Regions from separate parts of the Ruegeria sp. CDSB029 genome, predicted to be linked through region 4. Evidence: riboswitches for the same ligand, from Rfam matches in the RefSeq annotation. Region 4 holds a riboswitch; each other region holds the start of a gene.
What was found. Region 4 has a riboswitch for cobalamin ahead of AC2FI8_RS12570 (hypothetical protein). Riboswitches for the same ligand answer to the same signal wherever they lie in the genome.

Region 1: it holds a riboswitch for cobalamin, as region 4 does, so the genes downstream of both, AC2FI8_RS04780 (DUF1636 family protein) here and AC2FI8_RS12570 (hypothetical protein) in region 4, are expected to answer to the same signal.
Region 2: it holds a riboswitch for cobalamin, as region 4 does, so the genes downstream of both, AC2FI8_RS22660 (metal ABC transporter ATP-binding protein) here and AC2FI8_RS12570 (hypothetical protein) in region 4, are expected to answer to the same signal.
Region 3: it holds a riboswitch for cobalamin, as region 4 does, so the genes downstream of both, AC2FI8_RS08100 (DUF1636 family protein) here and AC2FI8_RS12570 (hypothetical protein) in region 4, are expected to answer to the same signal.

Annotation. Positions count from the first base shown of each region.
Region 1 is NZ_JBXWOX010000003.1:76,602-83,921, forward strand. Features, by position in the region: gene AC2FI8_RS04765 (ferredoxin-like domain-containing protein) at 1-144, opposite strand, end outside; gene cobN (cobaltochelatase subunit CobN) at 141-3,434, opposite strand; gene cobW (cobalamin biosynthesis protein CobW) at 3,438-4,493, opposite strand; gene AC2FI8_RS04780 (DUF1636 family protein) at 4,490-4,879, opposite strand; cobalamin riboswitch at 4,964-5,173, opposite strand; gene AC2FI8_RS04785 (hypothetical protein) at 5,923-7,113, opposite strand.
Region 2 is NZ_JBXWOX010000030.1:18,983-26,302, reverse strand. Features, by position in the region: gene AC2FI8_RS22680 (LysR family transcriptional regulator) at 92-1,003, shown strand; gene AC2FI8_RS22675 (hypothetical protein) at 1,190-1,432, shown strand; gene AC2FI8_RS22670 (metal ABC transporter solute-binding protein, Zn/Mn family) at 1,513-2,412, opposite strand; gene AC2FI8_RS22665 (metal ABC transporter permease) at 2,409-3,311, opposite strand; gene AC2FI8_RS22660 (metal ABC transporter ATP-binding protein) at 3,304-4,062, opposite strand; cobalamin riboswitch at 4,292-4,502, opposite strand; gene AC2FI8_RS22655 (acyltransferase family protein) at 4,811-6,556, shown strand.
Region 3 is NZ_JBXWOX010000005.1:151,105-158,424, reverse strand. Features, by position in the region: gene napA (nitrate reductase catalytic subunit NapA) at 1-1,456, opposite strand, end outside; gene AC2FI8_RS08125 (chaperone NapD) at 1,453-1,746, opposite strand; gene AC2FI8_RS08120 (ferredoxin-type protein NapF) at 1,743-2,258, opposite strand; gene AC2FI8_RS08115 (FecCD family ABC transporter permease) at 2,408-3,421, opposite strand; gene AC2FI8_RS08110 (ABC transporter substrate-binding protein) at 3,423-4,373, opposite strand; gene AC2FI8_RS08105 (ABC transporter ATP-binding protein) at 4,384-5,169, opposite strand; gene AC2FI8_RS08100 (DUF1636 family protein) at 5,166-5,522, opposite strand; cobalamin riboswitch at 5,624-5,829, opposite strand; gene AC2FI8_RS08095 (bifunctional enoyl-CoA hydratase/phosphate acetyltransferase) at 6,024-7,320, shown strand, end outside.
Region 4 is NZ_JBXWOX010000009.1:50,836-58,155, reverse strand. Features, by position in the region: gene recR (recombination mediator RecR) at 1-36, opposite strand, end outside; gene AC2FI8_RS12585 (YbaB/EbfC family nucleoid-associated protein) at 101-445, opposite strand; gene AC2FI8_RS12580 (DNA polymerase III subunit gamma/tau) at 833-2,584, opposite strand; gene AC2FI8_RS12575 (protein-tyrosine phosphatase family protein) at 2,742-3,239, shown strand; gene AC2FI8_RS12570 (hypothetical protein) at 3,247-3,654, opposite strand; cobalamin riboswitch at 3,739-3,958, opposite strand; gene AC2FI8_RS12565 (alpha/beta hydrolase family protein) at 4,103-4,960, shown strand; gene rsgA (ribosome small subunit-dependent GTPase A) at 4,969-5,997, opposite strand; RNA gene ffs (signal recognition particle sRNA small type) at 6,156-6,254, opposite strand; gene AC2FI8_RS12550 (bifunctional 2',3'-cyclic-nucleotide 2'-phosphodiesterase/3'-nucleotidase) at 6,294-7,320, opposite strand, start outside.

The DNA.
Region 1 (7,320 bases), on a different contig from region 4:
TTGCTCGGCCAACTCACAAAGACCACGTGTTTGTTCGGCGCTCAAACGGGCCAGACGCGGGCGCACCCGAACCACCAGACCATCGCCCGACATCATCGGTCGATGCGCGCCGGGGCACCAACCCTGAACGACCGGGGCGCTCATCCCAGCCCCTCCAGATCGGCCCGGATCGAGTTGCGGCGGGTGTTCCAAAGACCCGCGTCCAACAACGCGCGGAACCTGTCCTGCATCGCCTGATACGCGCGCGGGTTGGCCTCTTGCAAAAACGCGTCGACCTCGGCGTCGCCCAAAGTCGCGTCGTGATAGAGGTCGAACAGATGCGGCGCGACCGTGCCTGACAGATGGGCGAAAGAGGCCATGTGATCCAGTGTCGCCGCAATTTCGGCAGCGCCCCGAAAGCCATGCCTTTGCATGCCTGCAATCCAGTTCGGGTTGGCGGCACGGGCATGAACCACACGGCTGACTTCTTCAGGCAGCGTTCGGGCGCGCGGGTTATCCGGGTTGGTGTTGTCCAGATGGTATAGCTGCGCAGCACCACCGGTGACTGTCTTGGCGGCGGCGAAACCAGCCTCATGCGTGGCATAGTCGTTGGCCAACAGAAGGTCGGTTTCGGTCAGATCCTGCAAGTGCACGAAACTGTCGGCATTCGCGACCCGTTGGGTAATGCCATCCTTGTCTTGCGCAATATGCTCGCCTTCCAAAGCGAATGAACTGGCCTCAAGCCATGCTTCTCCGGCCTGGACGCGGGCCTCATCTGTATAGATTTCGGATAGCTGCGTCATGTTCACGCCATAGCTGCCCGGAGCCGGGCCAAAGACGCGCGCCGTCGGAGCCTGTCCGGCGTAGGGGTTCCAGTCCGGTGCTTCGTCCCGGTCGCACAACGCGCGAATTGCCTGACCATAAAGCGCCGAAAGCGTGGGGAACACGTCCCGGAACAGGCCCGACACGCGCAACGTCACGTCCAAACGCGGGCGGCTGAGATCGGTGATGGGCAGCACCTCGATGCCCGACACGCGCTCGGATCCTTTGTCCCAGACGGGTTTCACGCCCAGCAGGTGCAACGCCATGGCGAACTCTTCGCCCGCAGTTCGCATGGTGGCCGAGCCCCATAGGTCTACGATCAGCCCTTTGGGATAGTCGCCTTCCTCTTGCAGGTGTCGCCGCACCAATTCTTCGGCCAGCTTCACGCCTTGGGTATAGGCCGCACGGGTCGGCACTGAGCGCGGATCGGTGGTATAGAGATTGCGACCGGTGGGCAGCACGTCTGACCGCCCGCGATAGGGGGATCCGGACGGGCCTGCCTCGATCCGTTTGCCAGCTAGCGCGTTAATCAGAGCATTGCGTTCGGCATTGGCAGAAGGTGCCGTGTCAAAATTGGCGGCGGCTTCGGGCACACGTCCAAAGATATGCAACCCGTCGCCGAACTGGCTTTCTTTGATGTCACAGACAAAACGGTCGATGCGAGTGATCGCCTCGGCCGTGCAGGTGGCCTGATCGAGACCCAGGTCACTTTCAAGCCCGATGGCTTGCGCCTCATCCCGGATATCTTCTTGCAGGCGGTCGCGACGTTTGGGGTCCAGACCATCTGCGTTCGAGAATTCGTCCAGCAGCGATTCCAGCCGAACCATCCGATCGGGGGTGCCGCTTTCCTTCATCGGCGGCGGGATGTGACCCAAGGTGACGGCCCCGATCCGGCGCTTGGCCTGAGCGGCCTCGCCGGGATCGTTGACGATGAAGGGATAGATGACGGGAAGGTCGCCGATCAGCGCCTCTGGCCAGCATTCATTGGACAAGGCGACCGATTTGCCCGGCAGCCACTCCAGAGTGCCATGCGCGCCGATATGGATTAGCGCATCCGCGCCAAGACCTTTGCGCAGCCACAGATAGAAGGCGACATAGCCGTGGCGGGGGGTGCGGGACAGGTCGTGGTAATCGTCTTCCCGCATCTCGGGCGTGCCGCGTTCGGGTTGCAATGCGATCAGAACCTTGCCGCGGCGCAGGGCAGTGAAGTGAAACGCGCCATCTGCAAAGGCGGGGTCGTCTTCTGGCATGCCCCAGACGTTTTCGAGGTCTGCGCGCAGTTGTTCCGGCAGTTTCGCCAGCGCGTTAAGATACGCGTCAAGCGACCACGCAATCCGCGCATCTAGCAGCGTATCAGAAATCTGCTCGGCGGGTGCGGTGTCATACCCTTCGCCCAGCAGGTCAGACAGCATCGCCTCGGCCGAGGCCAAAGCATCAAGGCCTACCGCATGGGCCATCTGCCAATCCTTGCCGGGATAGGTGGACAGCACCAAGGCGGGCACCTGATCCCCTTTGGGCTTGTCGTTCAGGTTCAGCCAGCCGACGACACGGTCGATGATGGCCTCGATCCGTTCCGGTTCAGCCCGGTGGGCAAAACGTGAATACTCCAGATGCGGGTCACGCTTGCCCGGTTCCTTGAACGAAGCAATGCCTGCAGAAATTCGCCCGTCCACTTCAGGCAGGACAACGTGCATAGCCAAATCAGCAGGCGAAAGACCGCGTTCCGCCTCGGCCCAGGCTTTGCGGCGGGACGTAGCGAGAGCAACCTGAAACACCGGCACATTGGCGGCGTCCAGTGGAGAGGTGCCGGATGCGCCTTTGCCCGAAAACGCGGTGGCGTTGATGATGGCCGACGGTTCAAGGGAGGCGATGTTCTCGCGCAGCCAATCGGCGGCTGCAGGTGCTTTCAGCGAGGGGGCGAACATGCCTACAGCTTCGATGCCGCGTTCTCGCAATCGGCGGATCAGGGCTGCGACCGGGGCAGTGTCTGCCGATGTCAGATAGGCACGATAGAAAGTCACCAGAATACGCTTCGCGCCGCTCGAGAATGCTGTTTCGACCGAGATTACGCCACGGTCCGGGCACCACGCGCCGCACTCTGGCAAGGTCTTAGCGCCCATCACCGGCCCGGCATAAAGCCCCGCCGCAAGCGCCATTTGCGCCAAGGCCGCTTGCGCCGCGACTTCGCCGCCGGTGTCACACAGATGCGCAAGCCGCCGCAGGGTTGAGACGGGCAGGGTGGAGTAATCATCCAGCCGCGTATCCTCACGCCCATCGGCAGGTAGGACGGCCAGTGCGATCCCCTTGGATTGCGCCAGCGCCAGAACTTGCTGCAAGCCATAGGACCAGTAAGGCACGCCGCCGATCAAACGGATCAGAATGCCCTTGGCGCCCTCGAGCGTTTGCTCGACATAAGTGTCGACGGACAACGGGTGTTTCAGTGCTGTCAGGTTGGCCAGCCGCATTGTCGGCATTCGCCCTTCGGCCCCGCCACCGCGATGCCAGCCCGCCGCGAAAGCACCAAGGTCACTGTCCGAAAAGGACAGCACCACCAGATCCGCCGGACTTTGGCCCAGATCGGTCGGGGTCTCGGTTTCCTCGAGCCCGTGGCTTTCGCGGAAGACGACGTGCATGGCTTACTCGGCGGCCTCGGTCACGCCCACGAGGATATCGCGGATCGCGGCCTCTTTGATGTCGTCGTGTTCGGCGATGACCACCAGACGCGAACGGCGCTCTTCACCGGGTTCCCACGGGCGGTCATACTGGTGACGTACGCGGGCACCAACGGCCTGCACCAACAGACGCATCGGCTTGCCTTGAACAGCAGCATAGCCTTTGACGCGCAGGATGTTCAGCTCATTGGCCAGACGTTCGATATTGGCGACCAGTTGGGCCGCGTCGGTCTGTTCCGGCAACTCGACGATGATGCTTTCGAAATCGTCATGCTCGTGGTCGTGATGGCCGTCATGGTGGCTGGGACGCGCATCCATGTCGTCTTCGGCTGCGGCTTCCAGCCCCAGTACGACGCGCACGTCTACGGCACCTTCGGCGACTTCGACCACTGGCAGCGGACGCGGAGCTTCGGCAGCGATGACTTCTTTGGCTTTCGCCACACCTTCGGCGCCCGCCAGATCGGGTTTTGTCAGCAGGATGATGTCGGCGCACGAGATCTGATCCTCGAACACCTCAGACAGGGGCGTTTCGTGGTCGATCGAGTCGTCAGCCAGGCGCTGGGCGTCCACGGCTTCGACATTCGGAGCGAAGCGCCCGGCGGCGACGGCCTCGGCATCGGCCAGAGCGATCACGCCGTCAACGGTGATCTTAGAACGGATATCCGGCCAGTCGAACGCCTTCAGCAGCGGCTTCGGCAGCGCCAGACCAGAGGTTTCAATCAGAATGTGATCGGGGCGCGGCTCCAGCGCCATCAGTGCCTCGATGGTCGGAATGAAGTCATCGGCTACGGTGCAGCAGATGCAGCCATTGGCCAGTTCCATGATGTTTTCCGCCGGGCAATCCGGAATGGCGCAGGATTTCAGGATATCGCCATCGACGCCAACATCGCCGAACTCATTGACGACCACAGCCAGACGCTTGCCCTGCGGGTTCTGCATCAGGTGCTTGACCAGCGTAGTTTTGCCCGAGCCCAGAAAGCCGGTGATCACAGTGACGGGGAGTTTTTCGAGATTGCTCATTTCAGGGCTCCAATCGGGGGAATGCGGGCCGCACAGTTTTTGCGGAAATGTTCGGGGCGCTCACGCCATTTCACCAGACCGTCTTCAGCGGCCAGATATTTGGTGACGCCTTCGACGATGGTCTCGACGTGGTCGGTCTCGTCGAGGTTTTCATAAATGAAGGTCCATCGGGACGGGCCACCACGCAAAACGATCGAACATCCCTGATCACAGTTCGACAGGCATTCCACCGGCTTCAGGTCCACGCCGTCAGGCAAGCCCGCCTGTTCAAGCGCTGTGTGCAGCAAAGTGCCGGGTCGCTGAGCGTCATCTTCGATGGGCAACCCACGGCGGCATGTCGTGCAGACCAGCAATTCGACTGGTGCGGTCTCGGTCACGTCTCTCATCCCCCTAAATCCTTTATACGGGGGACGGGGTTTCATGCGGGCCACGTGTGCGACATGGACCCGACACCGGAACACCCCGCCCGGTTTCAACTTCGGGTGCTGGCAGGTCTCCCGGCTTGCGGATGTCAGAGCGTTTGCCCTGTCGGATGTCCCGCCTTCCCGGCCTATTGGGCCAGTGGCTTTGGGCACCCTCTCCGGTCACGGTCGCGGGGGCGGCTGTGCTTGGCGATGACATCGCTGGCACATTCCCTTTTCATCCATCCGAGGATGGACACCAACGCATGCGACATGCGGCACGGGCAGGGGGCTTGTCAAGCACGACTGAGGATTGAAAACCGGTTAAGTCAGAAAAGCGACCAGCCGAAGTCAGTCAGCGGCATTCGATGCGATCCGATCACGAAGCCAGGCGCAAAACAGCCCCGCAGCCGCGGATGATTGAGCGCTTCCGGGCTTGGCAATCAGGTAGTGCGGTTGTGCAAACGGAATCGCTGGACCGGCAATCGCAACAGGCGCGCCTTGGGCAATCGCGTTCTGTGCGAACCTTTGGGCAATATTAAGGAAGCGGGCAAAGGCGCGACAAAGACAAAGCACATCCCTCTACCACTGTCGCATTGTGCGTCGCGCCGTTTGTTCGCGGGAAAAGATTTGGCACGTGTGGCATTACTTTCAAACCGCTTCGACATTTAACCCCGGACATCAACGGCGACGGTTATGCTGTTCCAGAAGCCAGTAGGAACATGATACCCAAGTGTATACGCCCGAATTTGCGAAAGCAGCGCAGAAAGCTAAGTGTTTGAAAAGAAGTGGAGGCGAGTACCAATTTCGAACTTGCGTAAAGGAATTAAATTTCTTAATAAATAACAATTGTTTAGTGAAATTTTATCGGTACGTGGGCTTGCGAATGTTGCGGGATTGTTGGTTGAAATTGTTCATTGGCTTAACGCCATCAAGGATGATGCTCGATTTTTGGTTCAAGTGGATTTTGGTGCAATGATCACAGCAACGCTGATTGCTTTCAGGCGCGTCGCAGCCTGAATGCGCCGTCACTCGACCTTCCGCCCGTCAAGATATGAGCCGGTGTTCGGATACCTTGAACGCTGCTTCAATAGCTGCACGATTTCGTCGGCAACAACTGCCATTTTGTCATTTGAAAGATTCTGATGCCGGTTTGCCAGAGTAGTCAGTAGTATACGTAATTCTTCATCCGGAATGGAGCTGTCTAGAGCCACCGACATAATGCTGGGGCTTACAACGCGTGCTAAAACAGTTGAGCGCCGTTTGACAATTGCTCCCGGATCGAACGTCGCGTTCTGGAGGTGTCTAAACCTGGTTCGTTCGTGAAGGTAAGTGTCGTGAGCGAACTTTTCCTCCGGTAGTCGTTTCTCTGCGATCTTCCGATGGAACCTTACAAGTCTAGCAACGTCTTTGACTACAGTGGTGGTCGTTTTCAGTACATCCAGCTTTTTGTTCGAACGGATGTATTCTCGAGCGTCCGCTTTCCACTTGAAACCTGCGAAAAGCAAAGCGTTTGAATCGAGTAGCAGTCGCACCGTGCGACTTTCCCCCATCGAAATGGTAATGCCAGGCTCCACCAAATGATGATGTAGAATAAAGTTCCTTAGACCCATGGCAAAACTATGCGCGCCGGAGTTCTTCCCGATTACCCTTCCAATTCCCCGGGTGTAAGATTCACTGTTTTCCAGCTTGGAGTATTTTCGGATACGTCTGCAAACATCTACGTATGAAGCATAAAGCGCAGAGAATGTTAAAAGATTGGATGTTGCCTTAGATTGTTCTCGAGCATACGCAGAGTTATCTGAGCGCTTGAACTCAAGAACGGTGTCCATCCCTGCCGTAGCCGCATTCAAACCAAGGCTTGCTTCCAGCATTGCGGCATGCACCCTTTCTAAGTTCTCCAGTGCGGTATGAACTTTATGGTAAGGGGAAAAGCGCAATGCGTAATTCCACGATTCCTCTTGCAGCTTTGAAGTGTATGCGGCGAAACCCTCTGGATGATCCGTGCTGCTTTCTGCAATATATGTTGCGACCGTCAGCGCTCGGTTTAACTCGGCGAGCTGACCGTCTCCAAAGTCCCATCTCAGTAGGTCGACTTGAGAGAAACACTTCGCTAATTGAAACTCCTGTGTGGTAACACCCTTTGAGACGGATGCAAAAAGATCGTGTGGTTTAAAGCGATGCTTGGCAATGAAACTCGCAAAATCTTCTTTGGGCATTCGAAACCTAGCTAGTTTTGTTGATATCGCATCGAAGACTTTCCGACATGAACTATAAAATTGACTACTAGGGTGCCGCTCTCGGGCGTCTTCTGGTTCCAGCTTCAAACTATGCGGTTACTATCTAGGTATGATGAAGCTTGCAAATCTGTTCCGAAGACGACAACCCCAACCCAAAAACCCACTTTTGAGTTTTTTCGCACCGGC
Region 2 (7,320 bases), on a different contig from region 4:
TTTTCAGAGTAGCTCGTGAAATGTGTTTCTATGTTGCCATTCTTTGCGCGATAGGTTTCATATATATCGAACCTTACGAATTGGGTAGAAAATGGTTGCCTCACGCATCGGCGACAGCGACATCCGATTGCTGCGCGTTTTCAAGACGGTTGTGGAAAGTGGTGGTCTGTCTGCGGCCGAAGTTGAGCTGAATATCGGCAAATCGACGATTTCCAAGCATATTACTGATCTGGAACTGCGATTGGGCCTGAAGCTGTGTACGCGCGGCCCAGCGGGTTTCGCCCTGACCGAAGACGGCGCAAAAGTGCTGCAGGCAGCAGATCACCTGCTTGTGTCCGTGTCGCAATTTCGAAACGAGGTCAGCGAGATCAAGGAACAGTTGGGGGGAACGATCCGCATTTCGCTGTTTGATCAATGTGCATCAAACCCGGATTCCCGGCTTGCCCGTGCCATTCATCGGTTCAACGAAGCCGCCCCCTCGGTTCAGATCGAATTGTCCCTTGAGCCGCCAAACGTGATCGAAACCATGGTTATCAGCGGTCAGCTCGACATCGGGATTATTGCGCTGCATCGCCCTTCGACAAGTCTGAACTATGCGCCGTTATATGGCGAGAACATGTTCCTGTATTGCGGCCGGGAACACCCCCTGTTCGAAATACCGGACCGGGAACTCAGGACCAGTGACCTACTCAGGTACAATTATGTTGGGCTCAGCGTGAACTCTCCGAACCTCATTGTCGGTCAGCAACTGGGCTTTCAACGTTCAGCAAAAGTTCAAAGCGAGCAGGCGCTGGCCATACTTATCTTGTCGGGGCGGTACATAGGTTATTTGCCTGATCATCTTGCGCAGGATTTTGTGGACCAGGAAAAGATGCGGATGGTGTTGCCGGACGAAACGCAATATCGAACCCGGTTTGCTGCAGTGACCAGAAAGCAACCTGAACCGACGCGGGTGACCAAACTGTTTCTGGAAGTATTGCAGAGCGAACATTCGAAACCCTGACAACTTCTCGGTCGACACAATGCATGCCGGTTGTGGTCGAAGCGAAGCTTTTCACTTCCTATCAGCACTGAGACGCAAGGTTGGGGTCGCGTTTTTGGTACCGCCAAAAACTTGTGACTTTCCGCCACATCACTAGCGTTCGCCTTCCTCTCACTTACATGTGCGGCATCAAAATGAGGCGGACACATGATAGACGACGACCCCCAACCCGCAGGGTATTATAACACGCATGACATATGGACCTTGGACCCCACGCCTGCGGACCAGTTGGTCTATGACGCCTTTGCCTCGGGCGTTGTCGATCTTTTGCAGGTGTTGGATGACAACAAGACGATGATGTCACGGGACGTTTACGCAAGATTTTTCGCCTCGCTATTGGATCTTTCCCGTACTTTGGGAGAATACGAAGACGGCTGGAAGCCGGACTAAGCGACGTTTTCCCAAAACCCAGTGTTCCAAAGCACCGTATGAGGCGGCGGCTCAAGCACCGCCTCGTGCCTGAAGACCAATTAGCTTGCGGTTGCGTTCCCAAGTGCATTCAGCAGAGTGTTCAGATTGTGCTGGAACATCGCAAGGTAGCTGGTGGCAGGGCTACCCCGTTCCGACAAGGCGTCCGAGAACAGCCGTCCACCAATCACGATGCCAGTTTCATCCGAGATCTGCTGAATCAAAGTGGGGCTTGTGATGTTTTCAACAAACAACGCGGCAGCACCATCCGCCTTCAGTTGGTCAATCAGAACAGCAAGATCCTTGGCTGATGGCTCTGCCTCGGTGTCGATGCCAACCGGCGCAAGGAAAGTCAGGCCGTAGGCGTCTGCCAAATATCCAAATGCGTCATGTGCGGTCACAACCGTGCGGCGATTGGCGGGCAGACCTGCCAGCTTTGCCTTGGTTTCTGTATCCAGCGCCTCAAGCTGCGCGATATAGACCGCGGCATTGGCAGCGATTTCTTCGGCGTGCTCGGGCATCGCCTCTGTCATCACGTCGGCGACATTGGTCACGTAAATCATGCCATTCGACAGCGAATTCCAGGCGTGGGGGTCGATTTTGCCCTCGACTGTGACAGGCGTGATGCCGTCGGTGGCAACGTGCACGGTTGCGTCAGTGCCCGATTCAGCGATTAGGGTATCGGACCATGTCTCAAAGCCCAGACCGTTGACAAAGATGATATCCGCCTGGGCAACGGCCTTCGCATCTGCAACCGAAGGCTGATACACATGCGCATCCGCATCCGGACCCACGATTGTCGTAACTGTGGCCAGATCGCCCACGACTTCTTCAACCATGTCGCCGAGGATCGAAAAGCTGGCGACGATCTTGACGTTGTCTTCTGCCGCAACAGTCGGCAATGCAGCCAAAGCAAACGACACAGAGGCGATGCCGGCATAGAGTGACTTCACAAGAGTCATTGTGCTCTCTCTTCTTGTTGAATTTGGGCAATGGGGATGTCTTTGGAAACAGACGGTTTGCGCATCCGTCTGCCAAAACCAAGGGGACCGAAAATGGCCGAGAACAGAAAGAACCCACCGGCAACCAAAACGATCGCCGGGCCGGACGGCGTGTCCGGGAACAAGTAGGACAGGGTCAGGCCGATCCAGCAGCTGGACAAGGCAAACACAAAGCCCAGGACCAGTTGCCCGGTGATCGTACTGGCCCAATAGCGCGCGGCGGTCGCAGGCAGGATCATGAGGCCAACGGCCATCAACGTTCCCAGTGTTTTGAACGCGGCCAGCAGGTTCAGAACCAACAGCAGCATAAAACCCTGATCTACCAACCACGGCCGGCGCGTTTGAGTTTCGAAGAAAACCGGATCACAGGTGCTGACAATCAGCGGACGAAGCAGAACGGCGAATGCCAGCAATGTTACTGTCGCCACCCCGCCGACAAGGACCATCGACGCGTCGTCGATCCCAAGGATTGATCCAAACAGGAAGCTTTTTAGTGGAACTGCGGACCCTGCTGCAGACAGGATAAAGATACCTACCGCCAATGCGATCAGATACAGCGAGGCAAGGCTGGCATCGCTGCGCAGGATTGTCCGGCGTGCAAGAAAGGCGGTCAAAATGGCGACGCCAACACCCGCGATAAGCCCTCCGACCAGCAGTGACATGACTGACAAGCCCGCCGTGACAAAGCCGATGACGATGCCTGGCGTAATCGCATGGGCCATGGCCTCACCAGCCAGCGATAGGCGACGCAGAACAAGAAATGCCCCCACCGGCGCGACCGAAGCCGACAAAACCGTGGTTGCCACAAAAGCGCGACGCATGAAGGCAAAGCTCCACATTTCGACGATCAGGTCATACATTGGCGTGCTCCGGTGTTGAATGGGTGCCACGGAACATCCAGGACGCCTGACTTTCCGAGAGGTATCCTTGTGCAACCAGCCGGTCTGGTGTCAGAACGTCATACACCGGTCCGTGGGTCGCCTCTTGCCCGCCCAAAAGCAGCGCGTGGCTGCAATAATCCAGCACTGAGGAAAGATCGTGCACCACCAAAACCACCGCGCGCCCCTCATCGCGCCATCGGCGGATAATCGACAACAGATGTGCTTCGGTACTTTGGTCGACTGCGGCAAACGGTTCATCCAGCAGGATCAGCGGCGCGTCCTGCATGATAACCCGCGCGAACAGCGCGCGCTGCAGTTGCCCGCCCGATAGCATATGCAGAGGCCGGTCAGCGATATCCAGTACCCCGGCCTCATCCAGCGCGGCGGCCATCCGGTCACGCGCCGCGGCGTCCAGCCCGGTACGATAACCAAAGCCGCGCCAGGCCCCCATCGCGGCAAGATCCCTCACACGGATGGGAAATCGGCGGTCGAATTCGGTCATCTGCGCCAGGTAACCGATGTCACCAGGACGGCCCTGCGGCCAAGTCAAACTGCCCGAAAGCGGATCCATCAAGCCCAGCAGCATCTTTACAAAAGTGCTCTTGCCCGACCCGTTCGCACCAAGAACGGCCAGGGTTGTCCCAGCCGCGATATCCATGGAGAGGCGGTGAAACAATGTCAGGTCGCGGTAGCCCAACGTCAGATCGCGGATTTGTAAAACGGCCGACATCAAATCACCGCGTAAATCGCGAGCCACAAGATCGCCGACAGCGCCAGAGCCCCCGCGACCAGCACCGGAACACTGAATTCCGTCAAGCACTTACCCCTTTGGGTGTCAGCTTTTTGCAATGACAACGGCAACGCCTCCTGTGTTCGGACAGGGGCAAAGCGAGCGCAAGTTCGTGCACGGTACGGACCGCTTGAAACATTGTCATCTCCCTCTGGGACACCCCGCCCAGGTTCATCAATTTCGGATGGCAGGTCTCCTGACTTGCGGGTCAAAGCTATCCCGATCCTTCCCAGGCCATTGCCCAGTGGACGATCTCGGGTCGCTCGCCGCCTACAGTTGCGGGGGCAGTCACGGAATTGGCCTTTTTACAGATCCGTACCGTATTCCCTTTTATCCCTGACCGCAGAATACAGTCGGGAACCATCACGTGGACCAAATACGAATTGATTTGATTCGACAAGAGCGCGAACCAATCGGTGATGGCAATTTGTACCAGGCTCCAATCAGCCAAAAAAATTCTACGATAAGGGTGCTAGCAATGGCAGTGACTTCGCGGGGCTCACTCAGAAGGTTTCAGCCTGGATCTTGCAACGACCGGAACGTATAAACCTGCCAATACTTTGTTCGATTGGCTGCGGCGGCTCAAAGTTCCTCGACACACTCTTGACGACAGATACGCTTCGAAAGCTCACAGGCCCGAGCACAAAATACAAGAGTGGGTTTTGATTAAATGCTGTAACGGAAAGAAATTGATGGCCTTCGCAGCATTGCAGTTTTACCAGTGGTTCTTTTTCATTCCGGCATAAGCCTGTTCAGTGGAGGTTTTTTAGGCGTAGACGTTTTCTTCGTTATCAGCGGATATCTAATAACCTCTATTATCCTTGATGATCTTGGAAAAAATAGCTTCTTTCTTTTGAAGTTCTACGAGCGTCGGGCCCGACGGATCTTGCCTGCCCTGAGTGTCGTCGTACTGGTGTGTATTCCTATCGCTTGGTTTACCATGCTGCCCGATCCACTGGAAAACTTCGGCCAGAGTGTCGTGGCCACGATGTTCTCTCTGAATAATGTTCTTCTCACGCTAACAAGTGGATACTGGGACCTCGCGTCCGAGTTCAAACCTCTGGTTCACACATGGAGCCTGGCAGTTGAAGAACAGTTTTACATAGTTTTTCCGCTTTTGCTTATGGCCCTGTACCCGGTACTTAAACACAGAACGGATCTGCTGGTTTGGGCTATCATCGGGTCCAGTTTCCTGGCGAGCGTACTGTTGGTTCAAACCCACCCGGAGAGCACATTTTATCTTCTGCATACACGCGCCTGGGAACTCGGATTCGGTGCATTGGGGGCATGTTGGGAAAATAAGCGCAAGGTTAGAGCGAGCAACAGTCTTTCGCTACTTGGCCTTATAGCGGTGATTGCATCTATGGTGATCTTTGACGGGACCATGCAACACCCGTCATACCTGACAGCCGTTCCGGTCGTCGGGTCTTTGCTCGTTCTCCTCTATGCAAAGGAAGGCACTTTTGTCGCCAAACTGCTGAGCATCAGAATTCTGGTTGGCATTGGCCTGATCAGCTACAGCCTGTATCTCTGGCACCAACCAATTTTCGCATTTGCGCGCATTGCGAGCTTTGAGGAACCCAGCCCGTATTTTCTTGCCAGCTTGATACCATTTGCATTCCTTTTGTCCTATCTGACCTGGCGTTTTGTCGAACAACCGTTTCGCAACAAAAACGCGATCTCTCTTTCACGCCTTGTTGTTTCGTGCACCGCAGTGACCGCAACGCTGTGTGCTGTTGGGCTTTCGCTGTATCTCGGCCAAGGCTTCCCTACACGCGTTTTCGACACGGATCGAGAGGTCGCAGCGGGGATGCACATTTGGTATAATCACCGCATCAGCCAATACGACGCAGATAAGTTTGATACGAACAGCGGCATCAACGTTTTGATTGTCGGAAACAGTCAGGCCCGTGATTTTGCGAATATTCTCATTGAGATGGGCATAATGAAGGATGCAAATCTAATTTATCGCGACGCGCTCAATGTTTGCGAGCCCAGGCTTTGGGACGATGACACAAAATCTTTGATACAAAATGCTGACGCGACTTTCTTGCCAATCGTCAACCTTTCTGGCGCTTGCAAACTCTTTCTTGAAAACGGGCTTGCCGCGCAACACAATATCGTCTTCGTCGGCCCCAAACACTTTGGTTACAATCTCAATGCATTCACCTTACTGCCCAGATATGGTCGGCCAAACTATACGACGAAGGTATTCGAAGAAATAGTTGAGGCAAACAGGCAGAATGCGTCGGTCATACCGGCTGGTTTGTATGTCGATATCATCAGCTACGCGACCACAAATGGGAATCAGATCCATGTTTTCGATCAAAATGGAGACATTATTTCTGCGGACCGAGTGCATATTACCCAAGCCGGAGCCCAATTCTTTGCTTTATTGATGAAAGACCATCCAGCGTTTGAGATCTTTTTCTAACGCTGGGTCTTCGCATGTTCTGTCCTGATCAAAAGAAACAGATATGTGCGGCTTTAAAGTCTAAAATGAGAGCGATGGCCTTCTTCCAAATCGAGTTGCCGGGTGGTGCCATTTCCTCAGCCTCCCGACAATAGTCTCGATCCGATTACCCCGGCGTTTGCGGTCATCCGAAGTTTAGATCAGGGAAATGCGCGCCGGATGTAACAGTACTTCCGTCACGACGGCGGCCCGGCCCCAAAACAAATGCTGCCCCGCTGGAGGCACTTAGGGGGCAAAAGCCCCCACATTCTTCTCCCAAACATCGCCAAACAACCCAGCGGCAGGGCATTGCGTCCTCGAATTTGGCTCTGTGGCCCTAAACGTCACCAGCAAAACCGCCCCTTGACCTGACCGACCGGGTAGCAAGTCAAATCTGGCGATTTGAGATGCGATTGGGCTCTAAGCGACTCCGCAACCGCTTCGAGATGTGAAATTGGCAGGACATGCACGACATCATCGGAGTCGCATTTACAGACGCGTTGGGACGCATTCGTTACCTTATGCCTACATCCCGCTTTGGGTTTGAGCGGTTCAAGGACAGCCATGCACTGAGAAAAATTCTGGACAATTCGCGTTTCAAATCCGTTTCGGAGGTATACCCACACTCACAACTGTATCCTGTTGCTTCCACAATGCTTCCAGTCAGTTTGGACCTAACGCAAAAAGCCTCGCGTTATGCGAGGCTAAGTATTTGATATCCGACCTTAAAGTTTGGTTGCGGGAGC
Region 3 (7,320 bases), on a different contig from region 4:
TGTTGTTGTTGCACTGGACCCAATAGGCATTCAGTTCGCCGTCCTTCAGTTTGCGGTGCTGCAACACGGCGTGGAAGCCGGGCTTGGGCGGGATAGTGCCCTCGGGGATGTTCCATGCGGTTTCGCAGATTTCGCGGTGCTTATCACTCGTAACAACCATGTCCGCCGGCAGACGGTGGGCAAAGGTCCCCACCTCACGCGCCGTACCACAGGCCGACGGTTGACCCGTCAGCGAGAACGGTGAGTTTCCGGGTTCGGAAATCTTTCCCACCAGCAAGTGCACGTTATACATCAGCGAATTCACCCAGGACCCACGGGTGTGCTGGTTGAAGCCCATGGTCCACAAGCTCATCACTTTACGGTTGGGGTCGGCATATTGCTGGGCCAGTTTCTCCAGCTTGTCTGCAGGGACACCAGACAGTTCAGAGGTATATTCCAGCGTGTAGGGCGCGACGGCTTCGGCGTATTCTTCAAAGCTGATCGGATCCATCTTGCCCGAGTTCGGATTTTCAGCTTCTTGTTGCAGCGCGTTGGTGTCGCGCAGGCCATAGCCGATATCGGTGGCGGTTTTGGTGATGTTGACGTGATTCTTGACGAAGTCTTCGTTTACCGCGCCATTTTGAATGATGTAGTTGGCGATGTAGTTCAGGATCGCCAAATCGGTTTGCGGTTCAAAAACAATGCCGTTGTCCGCCAGTTCGAACGAGCGGTGTTCGAAAGTGGACAGCACATGCACCTCACATCCCGGCTTGGTCAGGCGCGTGTCTGTCAGGCGCGACCACAGGATCGGGTGCATCTCAGCCATGTTCGAGCCCCACAGCACGAAGGTGTCCGCGTACTCAAAGTCGTCATAACACCCCATCGGCTCATCAATGCCGAACGTCCGCATGAAGCCTACAACGGCTGATGCCATGCAGTGTCGTGCGTTGGGGTCGATATTGTTAGACCGGAACCCGGCTTTCATCAGTTTGGAGGCCGCATAGCCTTCCCAAACCGTCCATTGGCCGGAACCAAACATGCCGACACTGGTCGGGCCTTTCTTGGCCAGCGCCTCTTTCCATTTTGCGGCCATGACATCGAACGCTTCGTCCCAGCTGACCGGCTCGAACTCGCCGTTTTTGTCGTATTCGCCGTTGGTCTTGCGCAGTAAAGGCGTGGTCAGTCGATCCTTGCCGTACATGATCTTGGACAGGAAATAGCCCTTGATACAGTTCAGCCCGCGGTTCACAGGCGCGTCAGGATCGCCTTGCGTCGCAACGACGCGACCCTCTTTGGTGCCAACCAGAACAGAGCAGCCTGTACCACAGAACCGGCAAGCCGCCTTGTCCCACCGGATGTCCGGCGCTCCGGCCTGGGCATTGGCTTGACCGGCCGCCAGCGGAATACCAGCGGCTGACGCCGTTGCTGCGGCCGCAGAGGCCTTGAGAAAAGTCCGACGGGATTCAGAATGTGTCATTGCGTGGGCCTCCGGCTGGGGGTTGGGCTTGGGGCATCGGGCTGCGGACGGGCGTCCGCGGGATCCTCGAAATGGTGATAAGTCAGTGTCAGTGAGATGACGCCCGGGATCTGGTGCAGATCCATGATGATCTCGGACGCAAGGCGTGATGGCGTGTCTTCGACAACGACAACAAATCGCCCATCGTCTGTTTCGGCGTGAATTTCGACACCCGGTGTGTCCCTCATCACCCGCGCTGCTGCGCTTGTGTGATCAGGTGCGACATGGGCAAGACAACCGCAGATGTTCATTGAGTAGTTTCCATTTGTGGTTGAGATTGGCGTTCAAGCGCAATGGCATCGGCGGGACATAAACTTGGGCAAATCCCGCAGCCGTTGCATGTATCAAGGTCAAGCACTGGCTCTGCGCGGCCACCGGTCATCAGTTTGAAGCGGATCGCGCCTTGTTCGCAATTGTCCTGACAGATGCGACAACTGACGCCGTTCATGGATAGGCACGTGGCCGCTGTAAGCGCGGCGCGCCATGGCCAATCTGGCAAACGGTCAAACATTAACGTTTCGGTTGGACAAATCCGGGCGCAGTCACCGCAGAAGGTGCAGGGATTATCAGTTGGCTGGAACCGGGGGTATCCATCTGCCCCGATGATGATCGCATCCTCGGGGCAAGTATCTGCGCAATCACCACATTTGCTGCATGTTTCAACAAAGCACAGCTCAACCGAGCCCGGAGGTCTGGCGATATTGCCGTCCTCTGGTCTAATTTTGGCGCTTAGAAACGCGCGTCGGCTGGTCAATTGTTGCATTGCATGCGACCTGGCTACACTCGATTCCTGTAATCGAGTGTATCGCATACCGTGATCTGTGGGGTTCTTTTTTGATTTAGGTCATTTTGCCCGATTATTATTAGTCATTTGGGAAACTTTAACTTTTGCACCTATGCGACCTTTGGCGATCAGCGCCGAGGTCGAGCGGTTCGGATCAACAGAAGAAAGACAAAAACCGATCCCAGCGATGTCGTGACAATACCAACAGGCAGCTCTTGCGGGGCAAGCAACAGACGGCTCAGTATATCCGATCCTGTAAGCAACGCTGCCCCAACAATGGCGGCGGTAGGCACAAGCTGGCTGTGCAATGGCCCTGCGATACCGCGCGCGATGTGGGGAACCATCAAGCCGACAAAACCGATCACACCCGCAACGGACACAAACACAGCAGTCGCAAGAGCGGCCACGAAGAACATCCGGAACCGCAAGCCTTGAACGGGCACACCTAGGGTGGCGGCCGTCAAATCACCAGTCAGCAGCGCATCAAGCCAGCGGCTGCGGTACATCGCATAGGCGAGGATCAATGCTAAACCTGCGCAGACCAGAGGGAATGTCTCCCACCGGGCAAGACCCAAACCCCCAAGCATCCAAAAGATAACAGAATGGGCCGCACGGCTGTCGCCCGCGAAAATCAGATAATTGGTAATAGCTGAAAACAAAAACGAAACTGCAAGCCCCGCGAGGATCAGTTTTTCGGGCGCGCTTGTGCGCAGCCCATGAACCAAAGCCAGCACAATGCCTGACGCGACAAGCCCTCCAAAAAACGCGGCCAGTGGCAGGGTCCAAAAGCCCAGCACATCTCCGGTTACTGTAATGACAAAGACTGCTCCCGCCGCAGCGCCAGAGGACAGGCCGAACAGAAACGGGTCCGCCAGATCGTTGCGTGTGGTGGTTTGCAGGACAACGCCGACGATGCCCAGCCCGGCACCGATCACGGCGGCAAACAGCGCGCGTGGTAAGCGCAGGTCAAACACGATGCGGTGGAGCGGAGACATTTCCCCTTCCACCATCCCCGTGCCCAATAAGACACCCGCCAGTGCGTCAGAGGCCGGAATGGATGTGGTCCCGTAGACCGTCGAGGTTAGCAAAAGGGCGGCCAATACAGCCGCCCCCAGCAAGAGTGTAAGGCCAAGTCGGCCCATATCAGTTCAGGCCCGGGTGCATGGCTTTGGCCATCTTCGAAATTGCTTCGATATTTGCCGGTCCGGGTGTCAGTTCCTCGTAGCGCAGACCAATCCAGCGTTCGTTCTTGACCGCGTCCGTCTGAGACATCACGGGATGGTCCTTTAGGAACTTGAAGGTATCTGCGGCGCCATTTCCAGTTTGATAATCAAGTAAAACCAGGAATTCCGGGTTCGAAGCGGCAACAGCCTCCCACGAGGAACGTCCCCAGCTGGTGTCCATGTCATGGGTGACGTTCTCGCCGCCAGCGGCAGCAATCATCGCGTCGGGAATGGCAAACTTACCAGCCGTAAACGGGGCATCGGCGGGGCCGTCCAGCAGGAAAACGCGGGGCTTCGGCAGGTCGGCCGTCTGTGTTTGAATCGCGGACAGTTCCTCTTTCCAGCCGGAAACCAGCTCTTCTGCCTTGTCTTCAACGTGCATTACTTTGCCCAAGCGAAGGACGTCGGTGAACAGCAAATCCATGCTGGCTTCGGGGCGATCCTTATCCAGGTGTACGCAGCTTTCCGTCAGGATCATCGTTTTGATGCCAAACGGCGCAAGCGTGTCGGGGGTCACGTCACCGCCCGGCTTCATCCCATAGTACCAGCCCGCAAAGAAAAGGTCGGGTTCGACCGCGACCAGATTTTCTACTGTTGGATACTTGGGCGCAAGTTCCGGGATGTCGCCGCGCAAGGTTTCAAACTCGGGGCTGGTTTTGTACCAGCCGGTGATGCCCGTCAGGCCCACGATCTTGTCCTGCAAACCCAGTGCAAAAGCCATGTCGGTCATGTTAATGTCGTGCACGACCAGCCGCTCGGGTTGAGTTTCAAACACCATCGGCTCGCCGCAATTGTCGACGGTGATCTCGCGCGCTGTTGCGGCACTTGCAATGCCGCTGATCAGTGCAGCGCACCAGAGAGTTTTGTTCATGTTACTTTCCCTAGTTTGAGGTAGTGGTTCTTCGGATATCCAGTGCCGGGATCATGCGGCCTTCATGCTGAAAGCTAAGAAAATCGACACCGAACGTTTCACGGACCCTTTCGGGTGTCAGCACTTCGTGCACTGGGCCGAAACCGGTCAGGCGTGTGGATTTCATTAACGCGACATGGGTCGCGAATTCCGGGATCATGACCAGATCATGGACGATCATGACCACCGTAATGCCCAGCTCAGCCACCAGCGACAGCATGCGTCCCTTGGCGTCCGGGTCCAGATGGTTCGTCGGCTCATCCAAAAACAGCAGCGACGGGTTCTGCGCTAACGCCCTTGCGATATGAGCGCGCTGGCGTTCCCCCCCGGATAATACGGCCATCCGCTTGTCAGCGAGGGCAACCAGTCCGGTCAGTTTCAGGATTCGGGCCAATTCCAAGGCGTGCTCAGCCGCAGATCGATCGGCGCGGATCGGGATTTGCCCAAGGGCCACGTAGTCGCGCAGAAACAAACGCCCGTCCGGCGATTCCTGTTGACTGACCACGGCGATCATTCGGGCGCGGTCCATCGCCGAAAGCTGCCGAAGGCTGCGCCCCTTTACCAAAACGTCCCCCAGCACAATCTCTTCACCGCCGCACAAAAGATTCAGCAGCGTTGTCTTACCCGCACCGTTTGGGCCAGCAATTGCCAGAGTTGCCCCTTCATTCAGTTCGAAATTGACGTTTTGCAGCAGTACGTCGCCGTTCAGGGCGTAAAACTCCAGCCCGCGCGCCTCAAGGAAAGCTCCGCAGGTCATGCGCTTGTCTCCAGTTTTAGCCGTGGCAGGCGCGCCAGGGTCTTTTCAAGAAGGGCAGGCGGGCGCTGCGATGCGTTGGTCCACCCGTCGGTGCTGCGGTGGTATTGATGCGCAAATTCGGTCAGGGCGTCCACGTCCTCAGCCGATTGGATGTCACCGAAAAGGTACTGCGCTTTGTCTATTGCCTGAAACCCGACGGTTGTGGGTCGACCGCAACCGGCCATGCAGGAAACGCTGCGGATGCCAAAACTGGATGGAAGCTTGCCTGCAAGCGCAGCGCGCAATGAACCCGCCCGGTCAGAACCCTCGCAGGTCTCGCAAATCAGAAGGAAGTGATCAGTACTGATCGACATGGCCCACTCCGCCTGTTGCCAAGCGCGGACAGAAGGTGCCAATCATGTCATCACGTCTTAGACGTGTCATAAAGCCTCCTTCCAGGACGCCCCGCCCCGGGTTGGTTGAACATCGGATGGTAGGTCTCCTGACTTGCGGGTCGTGGCTTGGCCATCCTTCCCGACCCATTTGGGGTCAGTGGGTATTTGGCGTCGCTCACCGCTTACAGTTGCGGGGGCAGTCACGGACTTGGCGCTTGTTGGCAACCTCACCGTATTCCCTTTTCATCCCTTGGCGAACCATAGGGAACCATCGCGGTGATGCTTGCCCGAGTTCCGATTTTGGGTCAAGCGATAATACTCAGCGCCCTACGCACAGAGGTCATTTGTCATTTGCCAACGATCTGACTACGCTGCATCGCAGAAATGTAGGGGCAAAGGTGGATATGTTCTGGTTCCGGGGGGGGCGAACATCCAATGTTTGAAACGACGAACGCACATTCAAAAACAAAGCCAGGCAAGATGAAAATTCAAGAAAACAGAACCTATTCTCAACTGAAGGTAGGCGACAAGGCGCAGGTCACCCGATTGTGCACCGTGGACGACTTGTACGCGTTTGCCTCGGCTTCGGGCGACCACAACCCGCTGAACCTGGCAGCCTATGACGGTGATGGAGATGGGCGCCCCGAGGCTGTCGCGCCCGCTTTGTGGCCTGCTGGTCTGGTGGCCGCAGTCATTGGGAACATCTTGCCGGGGGCCGGTACGCAAACACGTCGGGCGGATCTGAGTTTTCATGCTTCGGTTTTGGCAGGCGAAGAACTGACTGCCTTTGTGGCTGTTACAGAAAAGCGTGAAGACGGCGACCTGACCTGTTCCGCCGAAGTGCGCCGGGTCGGGGATAACGCATTGATCCTAAGCGGCACCGTACAGGTCACGCCACCATCGCGGCATTTGACCTTCGACTCGGTCGAGGTACCGGGACTGATCGTTCAGCGTCACCGGCACTTCGACGCTTTGTTGGAAAAGGCACGTCCTCTGGACCCGATGCCCACAGCGATCGTCGCCCCGGAAGAGCCGAATTCGCTAGGCGGGGCATTGCTCGCGTTGGAAAACGGCATCATTACTCCGATTTTGGTGGGCGACCCGGACAAAATCACCGCCGCTGCCGCCCAGCTTGGGGCCGATTTGTCCGGAGTTGAAATCATTGAAGCGCGAGACCACGAAGTGGCCGCCCAACGCGCGGTCGGGCTGGTCGTTGAAGGCAAGGCCCGGATGTTGATGAAAGGTCACTTGCACACAGATGTCCTTCTACGCGCCGTTCTGCGCCGCGAAAACGGCCTGAGGACCGGGCGACGCCTGTCGCATGTGTTCGTGATGGACGTGCCAGGCATGTCTCGACCCATCATGGTTACAGATGCAGCGGTGAATATCGCACCGGATCTCGAAACCAAGGCCGATATCGTTCAGAACGCCATCCATCTTGCGCATTCTATTGGCATCGAGATGCCCAAGGTTGGTGTCTTATCAGCGGTTGAAACCATCAACCCGCATTTACCGTCGTCTATCGATGCCGCGCTGTTGTCGAAAATGGCCGAGCGTGGACAGATCACCGGCGGGCTGGTCGATGGTCCTTTGGCCATGGACAACGCGGTTGATCTGAACGCGGCGCGGACAAAAGGCATCACCTCACCGGTCGCGGGGGTCGCAGACATTCTGGTTGTTCCGAATATCGAAGCCGGCAACATGGTAGCCAAACAGCTGACATATATCTCTCATGCCGAGGCTGCCGGCGTTGTGATAGGTGCTGCGGCACCGATTA
Region 4 (7,320 bases):
GTCGATCAGATTGTCGATATCGCTGTTCGAACTCACGGCGTGTGCTCCTGCAAAAGGGCCGGACAGGGGTGCCCGGCCTTTGGGTCGTCAGGAGTGTCTATCAGAACGGCAGCTTGATGTCTGCGGGCAGACCCATGCTTTCGGTCAGCCTTGCCATCTCGGCCTGAGAACGCTCGGCCGCTTTGGTTTGCGCGTCCTTGATAGCGGCCAGAATCAGATCTTCGACAACCTCCTTATCGTCGCCGTTGAAGATCGACGGATCGATGTCCAAACCCTTCAGCTCGCCTTTTGCGGTGGCGGTAGCCTTCACCAGCCCCGCACCGGATTCGCCCACAACCATCATGTTGTTCAGCTCTTCCTGCATATCCGTCATCTTGGTCTGCAAATCCTGTGCGGATTTCATCATCTTGGCCATATCGCCCAGACCGCCGAGTCCTTTGAGCATTTACTGTCTCCTAAATTGTGATCGCCTTAGGCGAACATATACAGCGTAAAGTGTCATCGACGCACATAGCGCAATTGTCAGCCCTATGAACAGGCTGGAATGACCGATGCACCCGATGTCTGCCGCCGATCTACGCGAGTCATCCATCAAGTCGTCGACAAAAATGTGAGCCGCCCAAATCGCCCAAGCGAAGGACGTCGCCAATGCGATCCATAGGTTTCCGCGCCAGATTGCTATAGCAGACAACACCAGCAAGACCATGGATACCGGATGCAAGGTGAGAGCAACTGCTTCGACCAATTCGCTAACCGGTTCGCCATCCCAGCCAGGGTTAAATACTTCGCATGCTTCGTAGTAGACCGCATCGATGTGTGCAAAGTGCAGGTGTTAATCCTCCTCGAACGGGTCCCATTCGTCTTCGACCTCAGGCAGTGCTTCGGTTTCTACCTTGGCGGCGCGTTCCTCCGGGGTTTCGATCCGTTTGATGCGCGCTTTGGGAAACTGCATCAGAACGGCTTGAACCAATGGGTGTTGTTCGGCCTGCGCTTTCAACGCCAGATCAGCCGCGTCTCGAACCTCGGCGATTGTTGCCGCGTCCCCATCGGCCACGATTGAGACGGCCCATCGGTTTCCGGTCCAGCGTTGCAAGGCTGAACCAAGCCTTTGCGCCAGATCGGTCGGCGCTTTGTCCGTCGGCGTGAACTCGATCCGTCCCGGGGAATACGAGACGAGACGCACACCGTTTTCGACCTCAACCAACAGTTTTACGTCCCGGTTGGTGCGGATCAACTCGACCACGTGTTCGAAGGTTGGATAGCGTGCCAGCGCGGTCTGGATGTCCTGAGCAAGCGCTGCGGTGGGTGCCCCTGCCGGCCCGCGCTGGGCCGAGAGATGCGTAGAGGAAGTCGCCTGCGTAGGTGCATGAGTTGGCACAGCCACACCACCGCCAGGTCCCCCGTTCGGTGGGGGTGGAGGCGCATCCTGTAGTCGTTTGATAAGTTCTTCGGGGCTTGGCAAATCGGCCACATGAGTCAGACGAATGATTGCCATTTCGGCGGCCATCATCGCGTTGGGTGCTGCAGAGACCTCCTCCAGCGCTTTCAGCAACATCTGCCACATCCGCGTCAACACCCGCATCGGCAGCGCCTCGGCCATCTGTTGACCGCGCGCACGTTCATCCGGTGAGACGGTGGGGTCATCGGCGGCATCGGGCGTGATTTTGACCACGGAAACCCAATGGGTGATCTCGGCCAGATCGCGCAGCACGGCCAGCGGGTCGGCCCCTTCGGCATACTGGCCGCTCAACTCAGTCAATGCCCCAGCCGCATCGCCACGCAGGATCATGTCCATCAGATCCAGCACGCGCCCGCGATCTGCAAGGCCCAACATTGCCCGAACCTGATCGGCGCTGGTTTCCCCTGCACCATGTGAGATCGCCTGATCCAACAGCGAGGTCGCATCGCGGGCAGAGCCTTCGGCCGCACGTGTGATCAAAGCAAGCGCGTCTTCGGCGATCTGTGCGTTTTCCGCCGCGGCGATCTTGTTGAGCAGACCGATCATATCTTCGGGTTCGATCCGGCGCAGGTCAAACCGCTGGCAGCGCGACAGCACTGTCACCGGGACCTTGCGGATTTCGGTCGTCGCAAAGATGAACTTTACATGTTCGGGCGGTTCCTCAAGCGTTTTGAGCAGCGCATTGAAAGCGCTGGTCGACAGCATGTGAACTTCGTCGATGATGTAAATCTTATAACGCGCACTGGCGGCACGATAGCGAACGCTGTCGATGATCTCGCGGATATCGTTCACGCCGGTGCGGCTGGCGGCGTCCATCTCCATCACGTCGACATGCCGGCCTTCCATGATGGCAACGCAATGCTCGCACTGACCACAAGGTTCGGTCGTTGGCTTGCCTTCACCATCGGGACCGATGCAGTTCATACCTTTGGCGATAATCCGGGCAGTGGTGGTTTTGCCGGTGCCGCGAATACCGGTCATGATAAAGGCCTGCGCGATCCGATCCGCTTCGAACGCATTTTTCAGCGTGCGCACCATTGCGTCCTGTCCAACCAGATCTGCAAAGGTTTCAGGGCGGTACTTGCGGGCAAGAACCTGATAGGCGGGGCTGGGCGTTTCGGTCATGTCTGCTCTGTCAGATTCGTGTCAGAAATGCAGCGTAGAGACCCGGGCCGCCCGCGTCCACAGCATGCTTTGTGGAATTTCGGTTTGGACAGCGTCTGTAAGCGGGATAAATAGGCTGTCAAAATCTGGTGGGCCGGTGGCAGTAGGAGCATAAGCTTTGGCAAAATTTGCAATCTACGCGCTGCCTGTTGGCACAGGCACCTTGGCGCTGTCCCCCTTGCCTAGCGGCGGCAGTGGGTATGTGGATGATCTGAGGGTGATACAGGACTGGAACCCCGATCTGGTGATTTCAATGACCACCGAGGCTGAGATGCAGCAGGTCGGCGCAGGCGGTTTTGGTCGAGACGTTCAAAGCAGGTCCGCGACCTGGGTGCATCTTCCGGTCGAGGATTTTGGCACGCCGCCCCTGCCAATCGAAACTCTTTGGCCCGACGCCAGCGCAGCCGCCCGGCAGGTGCTGTCCGACGGTGGACGCGTGCTGGTGCATTGCCGGGGCGGTTGTGGGCGGTCGGGGATGGTCGCGCTGAGGCTCATGGTGGAAAGCGGTGAAGATCCAAACCACGCGCTAAACCGGCTGCGCTTGGCCCGACCATGCGCGGTGGAAACGGATGAGCAGATGGCTTGGGCCATGAAACCGGCCCAGAGCGATCGGTGAACTAGGATCAGGCCGTGGCTTGTTGAACAACCTGATGCGATGGACGCGGTGCAAGGGCCGATGCCTGAAGCATGGCGCAAGGCAAGGCCGCCAAAACACCAGCAGGCAGAGTGGAAAAGTCAGGGTTGAACATCATATCGGCGTATTCGTCCAACGTGTCGGCCGAGTCGCCCGTGTTTGCCCCGCAATAGACCCTGATCCGGGCCGGGCTGGCGCGAAACCGTGCGGTGCAACCCTCATCGCAATGGGTCAGTTCGCTGGAGCCGTCCACCTCAAATTCGCTGGTCGTCATTGGTTGTGCTGTTGCCATCGCCTCGGCCAATGCCCGAGCCATTTGGGCCAATGCGGGGCATGTTTTCCCCGTTTTCTGGCACAGGGTGGCGGTGAATTCGTGGGTCGTTGTCTTCCAGATCATAATGCGCCCTCCGCGCGGTGAGCGGGGGACGTGGAACAGGGAACTCAGCGTACTGAAGACCTGCCCGGACACCCCGCCCGAGTTTCGGTTTTTACTTTGATGGCAGGTCTCCTGACTTGCGGGTCATTGCTTTGCCGACCTTCCCAGCCTTTCGGCCAGTGGTATTTCGGCATTGCTTACCGCTTACAGTTGCGGGGGCAGTCGCGGCCTTGGTCTGTTCCGGCATTGCCGGGCTGGACCGCACCGAGTTCCCTTTTCATCCCGCCCCAATATAAGGACGAGAACCATCACCTCATCGCTAGCGGTTGTAGGTGGCTTGTGTCAAGCGGGCTGTTTTCCATCGTTCAAGTGGACGCTTGGTCACTTTGAAAATCTGTTGACTCTAGTCGCGCAAAAGCGCCGATATGCCATATGTGAACCGAATAGTTCAGATGCTTGCGAGGGCACCATGTTGGACAACACTCCGGTCGTTTTGACCGAAGATTTCACGTTTTCTGCCGGAGAGGCCGAACTGTCGGCACGGCTGTATATGCCTGCCTCGGCACCTGATGTGGCGGTTGTAGTCCATGCAGCCACAGGCGTACCGCGCGACTATTACCAGCATTTTGCGCGGTGGTTGGTGGAAGAACAGGGTATGGCCTGTCTGACCTATGACTATCGCGATTTTGGCCACTCTCTACACGGGCGCCTGCGCGATTCGCAGGCCACGATGGCTGACTGGGCGTTGATCGACATGCCCGCTGCTCGCGCCGAAATGCGGCGCAGATTTCCCGCCGCCCAGCAGTGGAGCATTGGCCATTCGGTGGGTGGAATGCTGGGGCCAATTCAGCCCGATATTGAGCAGATCGACCGGATGATCTGTGTCTGTTCAGGTTTGGTGACGGTATCCGACCACCCCTGGCCGTATCGCGCACTGGCGACAATGTTCTGGTATGCCCACCCGCCATTGCTGGTTAAGGCATTGGGATACCTGCCAGGCAAGGCACTTGGGTTCGGCTCGGACCTTCCGGCACGTGTCTACTGGCAGTGGCGCAAATGGTGCACCGCTGCGCTGAGCTATGTGCCGGATATCGGCAAAAGCCTTCCAGACGCCCGTTGGGCTGCGTCGGAAACACCCGTCGATCTGTTCACAATGGACGATGATCAGGTGGTGCCCCCGAACGCGGTTTGGCGCCTGGCCGATCTTTACGGTCCCAAAGCCCGCCGGCATCAGTTGTCGCCGAAAGACTTTGGATTGGCCGAGGTCGGTCACATCGGCGCATTTGCGCGCCGAAATGCGGCCATATGGCCCCGGTTAATCGCCTGAGCCGGTACTTACAGCTTTTTGCGGGATTTCTTGTCCTGCATCACCGATCGTACCATCTTACCAAAGGCCTTGTCGCGCGCACGAGACTGCGCAACGGTTTCCGAGTTCCTTTCATCTTCGCGCCGCAGCTTTCGCCAGCGCTCCAACCGCTCGGTGTCCAGTGATCCGTTTGCAATCGCATCCTGCACGGCGCAGCCCGGCTCGGCCTGATGCTGACAATCGGAAAAGCGGCAGGTCTGAGCCAATTCCAGAATGTCAGAAAAGACCTCATCGACGCCATCCTGCGCATCCAGCAACCGCAAAGCCCGCATGCCGGGTGTATCGACCAGCCATCCGCCGTTCTGCATCGGATGCAACGCGCGGGCAGTTGTCGTGTGCCGCCCGCGCGCGTCGTCCGCGCGAACGCCGGACGTTGCCTCATCCAGGCCCGTCATGGCGTTGACCAATGTTGTCTTGCCGACACCGGATGAGCCGACCATTGCGGCAGTCTGCCCGGTGGAGCACCAGGACAGAACTTGCTGCACGTCCAGGGCATCCAAAGCATTGATAGCCAGCACGGTCAAAAACGGAGCCAGCGACTCGGCTGCTTTGGAGAAATTATCAGGATCGGCGCAGGTATCGGCCTTGGTTAGAACGATCACCGGATAGCACCCGGCCTGGTGTGCCAAAGCCAAATACCGTTCCAGTCGGGCCAGATTGAAGTCAGCATTGCAGGAACTGACGATGAACAGCACATCCACATTAGCAGCAATCAACTGAGCCTGGGCCCCGGTTCCGGCGGCGCGGCGTTTCAAAAGGCTGCGGCGTTCCAGCAGCTGTTGAACGCGGTTATGATCATCCGCCAATACCCAGTCGCCGACGGCGAAGTCGCCCGTCGGCTGGGCCAGGGTGAGCAGAGGTGTTTCACCGTTGATGTTTGCACCGATCAGACGATCACGGTGAACGGCTGTGATGCGAAAGGGAACGCACGAAGGATTGGCCGCATGTTGGGCGGCAAAGTGTGAGGACCATCCCAGGTCCGAAAGTGTAAAAGACATTGTTCTGCCTGTGTTCAGGTACAGCAATCCGTCTGGATGGCGGTCGCGCATCCAGCGGTAATGTGTTCAGGCAGGTGTGAGGGTCGGCCTCAGAAACGCTTTGCCTGAAGGGTTTTTGCTACAATCATAAAAGCCCTCCTGCGGCTAGCGGTTCAAGTAAGTGAGAGGTTGGACATCGACCCAAGCGGGGCTCGTTGTGGCTGCTTCCTTCCGGACCTGACCAGGTTGGCGAGGCGCTCGCCCGCGCCAACCTCTCGAATTTTGATATAGGGAAGACACGCAGAGATGACAACCCGTCACAGTGACAGTTGTATGTGCAAAAACCCCTCGGCATCCGTGCCAGCCAGCTTTGGGCTGAACTCTGCGATGTCCGCGAGATGACGCTGTGCCTTTGGACCGGTCTTCAACAGGACAGTGGACCCTGGCATGGGCGCAAAACGGAATGGGCAGGGACCTTGTTCCAGCGATTCTGTGGGCATTGCACCGGTCAGGTAGCCCTTCAACGCGTGTTGGATCGGCAAGGCTGGAACGTTGATGTCTTCGGCGTCTTGTATGAACGGAAAATGTCCACCGCCGCTGGCGCGGTAATTGTTCAGTGCAACGACAAAGCGGTGTTCGGCCGTCACTGCGTGGCCCTGGAAACGAAGATCTGAGATGCGCCGGTATGCCGGATTTACCAGTCGCCCTTCCGCATCGAACCGAGGCGGTACGCTGAGGTCGATCACGTAGCTTAGCCCGAACAGAACATCGAAATTGTGTCCGGCTCGATCAGGATTGACCAATTCAGTTTGCGCGCCGGGTTTCACCTGATTGAAAACGCCCGCAGACATTTCAAGCCAATCTCTGATGTGCTCTCCTGACACCGCGACCGAACGAAGTTCGTTTGGAAAGATGTTCAGATCGGCCACGTGGCGCATGCGCATTACGCCCGCAGGAATGTCCGAGTAAAAGCGAGGCCCGGCGCGACCGCCGAATTTCGAAGGCGCTACGGCAGACAGCAATGGTGTCGCTTCATGGGGTGTGCCCTTCAGGATCTGGCGCACGGCCGAAGCCTGTGCTGCGGCCACCATCGCAAGCCCTCGATCCTTGGCGCAAAAGCTGAAATAGCTGTGCAGGTGCTGATCCGTATGCCCAATCGGTTCGTCGGCCCGTTTTCGTGTTGCGGAATGCACATCCGAAAATAGCGCCACCAACAGCGTGTCTTCGGCCGAAGGTTCAGCACCTGAGACCGGGCGCAGTTCAGTGCGATGAGCCGCGACCGACCAGCCCTTTTCTGCCGAGGCAAACAGCGTCAGATCAATCACGCCAAGATGAGATCCGGCA